DNA from 2 places in the Peribacillus sp. FSL R5-0717 genome. Region 1 is predicted to be linked to the other one. Evidence: a T-box and tRNA genes for the amino acid it is inferred to sense, from the RefSeq annotation. Region 1 holds a T-box; the other holds one or more tRNA genes.
What was found. A T-box is a leader RNA that pairs with one kind of tRNA and senses whether it is charged. The one in region 1 lies ahead of pheS (phenylalanine--tRNA ligase subunit alpha), so its partner is inferred to be a tRNA-Phe.
Positions count from the first base shown of each region.

Region 1 (4,222 bases):
GGAAGACGAAGATTCCTGTAGCATAATCCTTGGAAACAAGCTTGGATTCGAAGCCCAATTCTTGAAGCGAGCAAATCATTCCGTGCGATTCTTCTCCGCGAAGTTTCGCTTTCTTGATTTTGAAATTACCTGGAAGAACTGCACCAACAGTAGCGACTGCGACTTTTTGGCCTTTATCGACATTCGGTGCCCCACAGATGATCTGAACGGGATTTTCGGCCCCGATATCAACTTGGCATTTATTCAATTTATCCGCATTTGGATGTTGTTCGCGTTCTAAGACATGCCCGATGACGACCCCTTTTAGCCCTTCACTTTTCTTTTCCACCCCTTCAACCTCAATGCCGCTTTTCGTGATTTTGTCAGCAAGCTCCGTCGCATTGATGCCTGAAAGGTCAACATAATCTTGTAACCATTTATATGACACAAACATGGTAGGTCCTCCTTTTTAAAATAAAAATTTATGCTTCGTGATGGTTGAATTGTTTTAAGAATCGAACATCATTCGTATAGAAATGACGGATATCGTCCACACCGTACTTCAACATGGCAATCCGTTCCACGCCCATTCCAAATGCGAATCCAGAGTATTTCTTGGAATCGAAGCCAGCCATCTCAAGGACGTTCGGATGAACGATCCCAGCGCCAAGCACTTCGATCCAGCCTGTTTTTTTACATACGCTGCAGCCTTTACCGCTGCAGATTTTACAAGAAATATCCACTTCGACGGAAGGCTCAGTAAATGGGAAGAAACTTGGACGAAGACGGATTTCACGGTCTTGCCCGAATACTTTTTTCGCAAATACGTCTAGCGTTCCTTTCAGGTCGCTCATGCTGATGTTCTCATCGATGACCAAGCCTTCAATTTGCTGGAATTGATGGGAGTGTGTCGCATCATCGTTATCCCGGCGATATACTTTTCCTGGGCAAATGATTTTAACAGGGCCTTGACCTTTATGTTTTTCCATCGTTCTGGCTTGAACCGGTGAAGTGTGCGTCCGCATCAGGATTTCATCCGTGATGTAGAAGGAGTCCTGCATATCACGTGCCGGATGGCTTTTTGGCAAGTTAAGTGCCTCGAAGTTGTAGTAGTCACTCTCGACTTCAGGACCTTCCGCAACCGTATAACCCATCCCGATGAATAAGTCTTCGATTTCTTCCACGATTCGTGTTAATGGGTGAAGATTCCCCTTGTTTACCGGACGTCCTGGAAGTGTGACGTCAATCGTTTCAGTTGATAGCTTTGCATTGACTGCCGCGGTTTCAAGCGCTTTTTGTTTCTCCTCGATCTTTGTTGCGATCGCTTCACGTACTTCATTGGCTAGTGCCCCGATTTTCGGGCGCTCTTCGGCAGATAATTTACCCATGCCGCGCAATACCTCAGTGATTGGCCCTTTTTTCCCCAAATAAGCAACACGGACTTCATTCAGTTCTTTTAATTCGGAAGCGGCGGCAACTTTTTGCAACGCTTCTTCCTGCAGTTCTAGTAAACGTTCCTGCATCATGTCTTCCTCCTTTATTTTCCTTTTGTAAAAATGAACACAAAAAAACCCCGATCCCTAAAGGGACGAGGTTTATGTATCGCGGTACCACCCTTATTAGTGCATAAACAAAAAAACTTCTGCACTCACTTCATTAAAAATAACGGCTCTTCACCGGAACATTTTTCGGACATTCTGTCTTCCCAATGCCAACTCGAAAGGCGAATTCACTTAAGCAGTGCCATAAAAATGCTTTCAGTCAAGGCATTTTCTCCCTGGATATGGTTAACTTTAAGCTACTACTCTTTGTCATCGTTGTTTTCATTATAAAATTCTGTTTTATTATATTATAATTCTTCGGCCGTTTCAAATCGATTTTCGTAAATGGTACATTAAAATCCCGGCAGCGATCCCCACATTCAAAGATTCACTTTTTCCGTAGATGGGAATATAGAGGTTTTTAGTCGTTTTCTCCAGTAATTCCTTCGATACCCCTTGACCTTCATTACCGACCAGCAGGGCAAATCGGGAAGACTTTTCCACTTCTTCAAATGGCGATGCCCCTTCTAATGCCGTGCCATAAACCAGTATGCCGCTTTGCTTAAGCTCATCGATGATTTCGGATAGGTTCCCTTTAATGACAGGCATATGGAAGAGGCTCCCTTGGGTCGAACGGACCACTTTGGGATTATACAAGTCAGCACACCCTTCCCCAAGGATGACCGCATCGATTCCCGCTGCATCCGCTGTCCTGATCATCGTTCCAATATTCCCAGGATCTTGTACGGCATCGATCAACAATAATTTCTCCGGATTGATGGACGCCATGCTCGTTGATTTCTGTTCACAAACCGCAGCAATTCCCTGCGGTGCTTCGGTATCGCAAATCGCCTTCATAATATCATTTTTCACATAAATGAGTTCTGTGCCTTCCACCTTAAAATGGGCAGGCATTTCAGTTTCTTCATTGATGATCACTTCCAAGACGATTTCCTCTTTTAAGGCTTCTTCAACTAGGTGAAAACCCTCGACTAAATATTTACCTGTTTTATCTCGTTCTTTTTTCGTCAAAAGTTTTTTCCATTGCTTAACTTGCGGGTTTTTTACGGATTCGATATATTTCAAGGGTAAACGCTCCTTTAACTTCACACTGATTTTCCTATTATAACGCAATTCACATACATATTGCATGCGAGTTTGTGAAATGCTATTAATGTCAGTCATTATGTGTTAGAGGAGGAATAATTATGAATTTAAACTTACGTAATGCGATCATCCAAAATGTATCAGGAAATACGCAAGAGCAGCTGGAAGACACGATTGTCGATGCCATACAAAATGGCGAGGAAAAAATGCTTCCTGGATTGGGAGTATTATTCGAGGTCATCTGGCAAAATTCATCCGAGCAGGAAAAACAGGAAATGATCACTGCCCTCGAAGCAGGATTAAAAAAATAACAGCCTTCAAAGGCTGTTATTTTTTTAATCTCGCCTCGCCAGCCTTCAGTTCTTCGATGGAGACTTCTTCATCAAGCAGCAAGATGAATTTCTTTGCTTTCACTTCTTCAAGCATCGCTTTTGCCTCAGCAAAAGAGTAGCCGTATTTCGTGAAAAAGCTGCGTAAATCTCCAGATCCTTCATCTGTGAAGTAATGGAAGATTTTCAAAAAAAGAGTGTCCTCCTTATCCTGATTGGCGATGATCAGTATATCCGTATGTTCATTTCCAAGCTGCACATAATTTTTTATATCAGCTGCCACTGTCATTTGGGTGCCAGATATGCCTTTTGCTTTTAAGTCTGAAATTGCAGCAAGTAGTTCCGGATTAGAGTCAAAAACACCATATACGTTTTTTTCCATGTTCCTCCCCCTCCTTGTTACTCTACTTAAAATAAAATTCCTTTGTCATTATACCTTGCAGCTTTATCAATAAACAAGCAAATAGTCTATGGAGACGAACAAGGGAACCCTCTGCCTAAAGGTTTTTTTAAAAATAACAGCCTGTAGCAAACTCTAAGAAAATCGAGGTTGCTTGCGGTCCTATTAAAAAGGCTGTTTTCACATACTTTATTGCTATTTACCAGGTAGTGAGTTGTGGTTGATTTCCTCTCCAGATGCTCGCTTTCCGCGGGGCGGGCGGTGAGCATCTGGAGGCGTAAACGCCTGTGGGGTCTCACCTGTCCCGCTGCTTCCGCAGGAGTCTCGCACTTCCGCTCCAATCAACCTTAAATAGTTTCGTTTTAAAAACAACAATCTTTACGAAAAGAGCCATTAAAAAAAGTTCCACTCCCTTTCCGTCGACTTTCTCACAAGCCAAAGCAAACGGCTGCGTGTCTCAGCTAGACAGTGATTTTGTCGCAAATTTCTTCAATCTAAGTAAACAAACAAAAACAGCCTTATGCAGGCTGCTCTTGTTGCGGTATTACAGATTGTCGGTATTGATTCGATTTTTGATGTATTCATCTTGTAAGCCTTCCTCTTGCTGTCCGCTGGCTGTCGGTCCCGCGGTCCGATCCAGTGATCCTTGAGCGCCCAGGTTTTTGTCAGCATCGTCTGCAAACGGGTCGCTTGCCAGTGTTCCTTCATGAATCCCTGGTTTTTGCTTCTTGAATTTTTCTGTGGAATTCCCCCAGATTTCCCTTTCTTGAGCTCGCTTCATATCCAGCTCTTCATTTTCATAGATATTGGCGGAATTTCCGTGAAGCTCTTCGCTTCTTCCTGGCTGTGCTTCCATTTCCCTTGTT
Region 1 is NZ_JBBOOF010000001.1:1,001,586-1,005,807, forward strand. It holds gene pheT (phenylalanine--tRNA ligase subunit beta) at 1-433, opposite strand, end outside; gene pheS (phenylalanine--tRNA ligase subunit alpha) at 462-1,502, opposite strand; T-box leader at 1,561-1,803, opposite strand; gene NYE65_RS04870 (TrmH family RNA methyltransferase) at 1,848-2,606, opposite strand; gene sspI (small acid-soluble spore protein SspI) at 2,729-2,938, shown strand; gene NYE65_RS04880 (general stress protein) at 2,955-3,338, opposite strand; gene NYE65_RS04885 (general stress protein) at 3,901-4,222, opposite strand, start outside.

Region 2 (4,222 bases), 2.4 Mb from region 1:
TCTTCATTAAAGCCGATATTCGGATTTTGCGTCAACTCCCGGATAAAATGTAAAATACGTTCAAATCGCTCGGTTACACTGGCACCCTCTATCATGTGGGTCACAGTCAATGCTCCTGCATTGATCATGGGGTTTAACGGCTTGGATGGCTTGTTTGTCTCTAGCTTGGCAATCGAATTAAAAGGATCGCCAGTGGGTTCCTTTCCTACATAGGAAAAAACATGATCCTCCCCTTTTTCCATTAATACAAGAGCAAGTGTCAAAACTTTTGATATGCTTTGAAGGGTCATTTTACCGCTTACATTCCCCGCACAATATCCTTTCCCGTCAGGATAGTAAATAGCAACAGACAAATCCTCAGGATTCGCCTTTTCAAGAGCCGGTATATAGTCTGCCACTGTTCCGTTACTCGTATATTTTTTTGCCTCATCAACCAGTTGCTGTAATTCGTCATTGGACCTGCATTGACATCCCATATTGTTCACAATTTTCCGCCCCTTAGAAAATATGTTTTGTGAAGTGTTCCTAGATAGTGTTTTTTTTATTTATTGCCATATTTCATCGATATTATTTATAAAACTGCGAAGCGGCTACTTTCCTGGTATTAGATTTCTTATATAATAATTCTTTAAAGAAATTTTTAAATGCTCCTCCATTTATTATTTACTGAATTTAATTACCCTTTATAAGGTCTTCCTATACCTCCCTCCTGTTTAATGCACAGGTTCTTTTTTAAAGAATAAAGAAAAACAACAACAACATATATAACAAAGGTCAAGCTGTAAGACTGGTGAGCTAACGTCTTGTAAAAAATCAGGAGCAACTTCTCTATTCTTTAAAGATTTAATTAAAAAAAGAAGGAATTAGAAGCGATCAGACGGAAATATAGACCATACGAATATTATCGCATAAGCTTTCATATGTATTTCACACTTGATGGAAAGTAGGAAAAGTCATGGAAAAATCAAAAAGTTTACAAGAAATCTATAACGCCAACCGTCCAGAAAATAATGTACTTTTCCGGGCGATACAACAGCAGCTACAACTGAAGCATCCAGACAAACGAATGACAGCTACGAGAACAATGCAAATAATTGTGGCTGATAGTGTTTCATCTGGAGAACTGCGTAATGTGGAAGCCCGCCTTCTTTACAGTTTATAAGGATCTGCTGTTTCATAAACCGTTTAAAATTTTCGAAAACAGAAACGAATTCATTGAAAGAATTTCTGAAAAAAATGGCCCATTTGTTGAATAAAGTAAATAGAAGAAGTATATAATCCAACTGGTTATGATCGAGCCTGAGACCTAACGATGTTCGTTTCGTAAACAAACTTCATTCTTTCGCCTACGTCGTGCACCCGGTGCAATGATTTTTGCCTTTGGAAAAGTCTCAGATATTTTATTACTCAATTTCAATATCTACCTACTTTCAACTGGTGAGTAAAAATGCTCAAAAGATAAAGATTGACAACATTTTTAGAGTGACTCATACTAGTAATGACTCGGGTGACAGAATATTATGAATAGTGGAGGGGTAATTATGAATAAGATTTTCGTTCCTAACGCAATCGCCACTTTAACAAGGCTTTTCTACAGTTCGACTACAACGAATGAGTATTTAGCTATGAGAACCGCTCAATTCTACATTGAAGACCTGAAGTTACTGCAAGACGTGGAGGCTGTTGCCTTGGCGATCGAAAATCAAAATGCTTTCGCATTAATGTCTAAATTCAAATTATTTGATTATAAGGCTGCTGAAAAAATTGAAATCGCACTCTCCGCTTCTGGCTATACCGAAGCAGACTTGAATGCTATGAATATTGAATTCTAAATCATTTATCAAAGTTAACGAAACGAATGGCAGAGTTAATACTCTTTGACCATTCTTTTTTTTTAATCGTAGTAACAAACGTGCTCCTTAATGAAGAATTTATGTATCGTTTTGTTGCTTCAATAGGCGTCTGTCACAGTGTATCACAGTGTATCACATGATATCCTAATACCCTTTAATCACTCCCATGATGTTTGTTTGCTCCTTCGTTTCACTTTCCCTTCATTCTTGAGTGATGGAAAATTATTTGATCTTGTAGTTCATGAACACAAAAAAGCTTCACACAATTAAGTGTGAAGCTTTTTGTAATAGCAATCCTTCGCTATTGGTGATACCGGTGGCCGGGGTCGAACCGGCACTCCAGAGGAACACGATTTTGAGTCGTGCGCGTCTGCCAATTCCGCCACACCGGCATGTATATTGGAGGCGGCAACCGGAATCGAACCGGTGGTAAAGGTTTTGCAGACCTCTGCCTTACCGCTTGGCTATGCCGCCAACTTTTTTTGGAGCGAAAGACGGGATTCGAACCCGCGACCCCAACCTTGGCAAGGTTGTATTCTACCACTGAACTACTTTCGCATATGGCTGGGCTAGAAGGGATCGAACCTTCGCATGACGGAATCAAAATCCGTTGCCTTACCGCTTGGCTATAGCCCATTAACGTTGTAATCATTATATCATATTTTTTAAAATGGGGCGACTGATGGGAATCGAACCCACGAATGCCTGAACCACAATCAGGTGCGTTAACCACTTCGCCACAATCGCCATTATAGAATTTAAATTGGCAGGGGTAGTAGGACTCGAACCCACACTGGAGGTTTTGGAGACCTCTGTTCTACCTTTAAACTATACCCCTGTAATAAAAATGGTGGAGGGGGGCAGATTCGAACTGCCGAACCCGAAGGAGCGGATTTACAGTCCGCCGCGTTTAGCCACTTCGCTACCCCTCCGCATATGGATGAAACATGGTGCCGGCAAGAGGACTTGAACCCCCAACCTACTGATTACAAGTCAGTTGCTCTACCAGTTGAGCTACACCGGCACTACTATGGTGGCTCAGGACGGAATCGAACCGCCGACACAAGGATTTTCAGTCCTTTGCTCTACCGACTGAGCTACTGAGCCAAACAATAAAAATGGCGGTCCCGACGGGAATCGAACCCGCGATCTCCTGCGTGACAGGCAGGCATGTTAACCGCTACACCACGGGACCATAGATTGCGGGGACAGGATTTGAACCTGCGACCTTCGGGTTATGAGCCCGACGAGCTACCGGACTGCTCCACCCCGCGACGGTAATAATGTTGCTATTTTGCATCAAGTTTTCGTGTTAAGCGTTTCAATGGGCTGAATAATCAATCCTTTATGCAGAAACAACCTGATCTTATTGAAAATGGTGGAGGATGACGGGATCGAACCGCCGACCCTCTGCTTGTAAGGCAGATGCTCTCCCAGCTGAGCTAATCCTCCAATATGTTATCTAAATGGTGACCCGTACGGGATTCGAACCCGTGTTACCGCCGTGAAAGGGCGGTGTCTTAACCGCTTGACCAACGGGCCAGGTATAAATGGCGGAGAGCAAGGGATTTGAACCCTTGAGACAGGGTTACCCGTCTACACGATTTCCAATCGTGCTCCTTCGGCCACTCGGACAGCTCTCCAATAATGGCTCCGCAGGTAGGACTCGAACCTACGACCGTTCGGTTAACAGCCGAATGCTCTACCACTGAGCTACTGCGGAACAATATAAGCTTGGCGACGTCCTACTCTCACAGGGGGAAACCCCCAACTACCATCGGCGCTGAAGAGCTTAACTGCCGTGTTCGGAATGGGAACGGGTGTGACCTCTTCGCTATCGTCACCAAACAATGTTAACATTTTTTCAAGACATATATTATTATAACGTCTTTTTGAGAAAATGCAAGAAGAAATTTTCATTCCTTCAAAACTAGATAATAAGAAGGTATTTCATTTTTTTAAAAGCGTTGGTTAAGTCCTCGATCTATTAGTATCAGTCAGCTCCACATGTCACCATGCTTCCACCTCTGACCTATCAACCTGATCATCTTTCAGGGATCTTACTAGCTTGCGCCATGGGAAATCTCATCTTGAGGGGGGCTTCATGCTTAGATGCTTTCAGCACTTATCCCGTCCGCACGTAGCTACCCAGCTATGCCTTTGGCAAGACAACTGGTACACCAGCGGTGCGTCCATCCCGGTCCTCTCGTACTAAGGACAGCTCCTCTCAAATTTCCTGCGCCCGCGACGGATAGGGACCGAACTGTCTCACGACGTTCTGAACCCAGCTCGCGTACCGCTTTAATGGGCGAACAGCCCAACCCTTGGGACCGACTACAGCCCCAGGATGCGATGAGCCGACATCGAGG
Region 2 is NZ_JBBOOF010000001.1:3,412,633-3,416,854, reverse strand. It holds gene glsA (glutaminase A) at 1-476, opposite strand, end outside; gene NYE65_RS16540 (hypothetical protein) at 956-1,162, shown strand; gene NYE65_RS16535 (hypothetical protein) at 1,542-1,832, shown strand; tRNA gene NYE65_RS16530 (tRNA-Leu) at 2,165-2,245, opposite strand; tRNA gene NYE65_RS16525 (tRNA-Cys) at 2,254-2,327, opposite strand; tRNA gene NYE65_RS16520 (tRNA-Gly) at 2,337-2,411, opposite strand; tRNA gene NYE65_RS16515 (tRNA-Gln) at 2,415-2,489, opposite strand; tRNA gene NYE65_RS16510 (tRNA-His) at 2,525-2,600, opposite strand; tRNA gene NYE65_RS16505 (tRNA-Trp) at 2,618-2,691, opposite strand; tRNA gene NYE65_RS16500 (tRNA-Tyr) at 2,702-2,785, opposite strand; tRNA gene NYE65_RS16495 (tRNA-Thr) at 2,802-2,877, opposite strand; tRNA gene NYE65_RS16490 (tRNA-Phe) at 2,885-2,960, opposite strand; tRNA gene NYE65_RS16485 (tRNA-Asp) at 2,973-3,048, opposite strand; tRNA gene NYE65_RS16480 (tRNA-Met) at 3,054-3,127, opposite strand; tRNA gene NYE65_RS16475 (tRNA-Val) at 3,230-3,305, opposite strand; tRNA gene NYE65_RS16470 (tRNA-Glu) at 3,321-3,395, opposite strand; tRNA gene NYE65_RS16465 (tRNA-Ser) at 3,405-3,496, opposite strand; tRNA gene NYE65_RS16460 (tRNA-Asn) at 3,502-3,576, opposite strand; rRNA gene rrf (5S ribosomal RNA) at 3,586-3,701, opposite strand; rRNA gene NYE65_RS16450 (23S ribosomal RNA) at 3,821-4,222, opposite strand, start outside.
Region 2: it has a tRNA-Phe gene. The T-box ahead of pheS (phenylalanine--tRNA ligase subunit alpha) is inferred to sense a tRNA for this amino acid. The anticodon was not compared.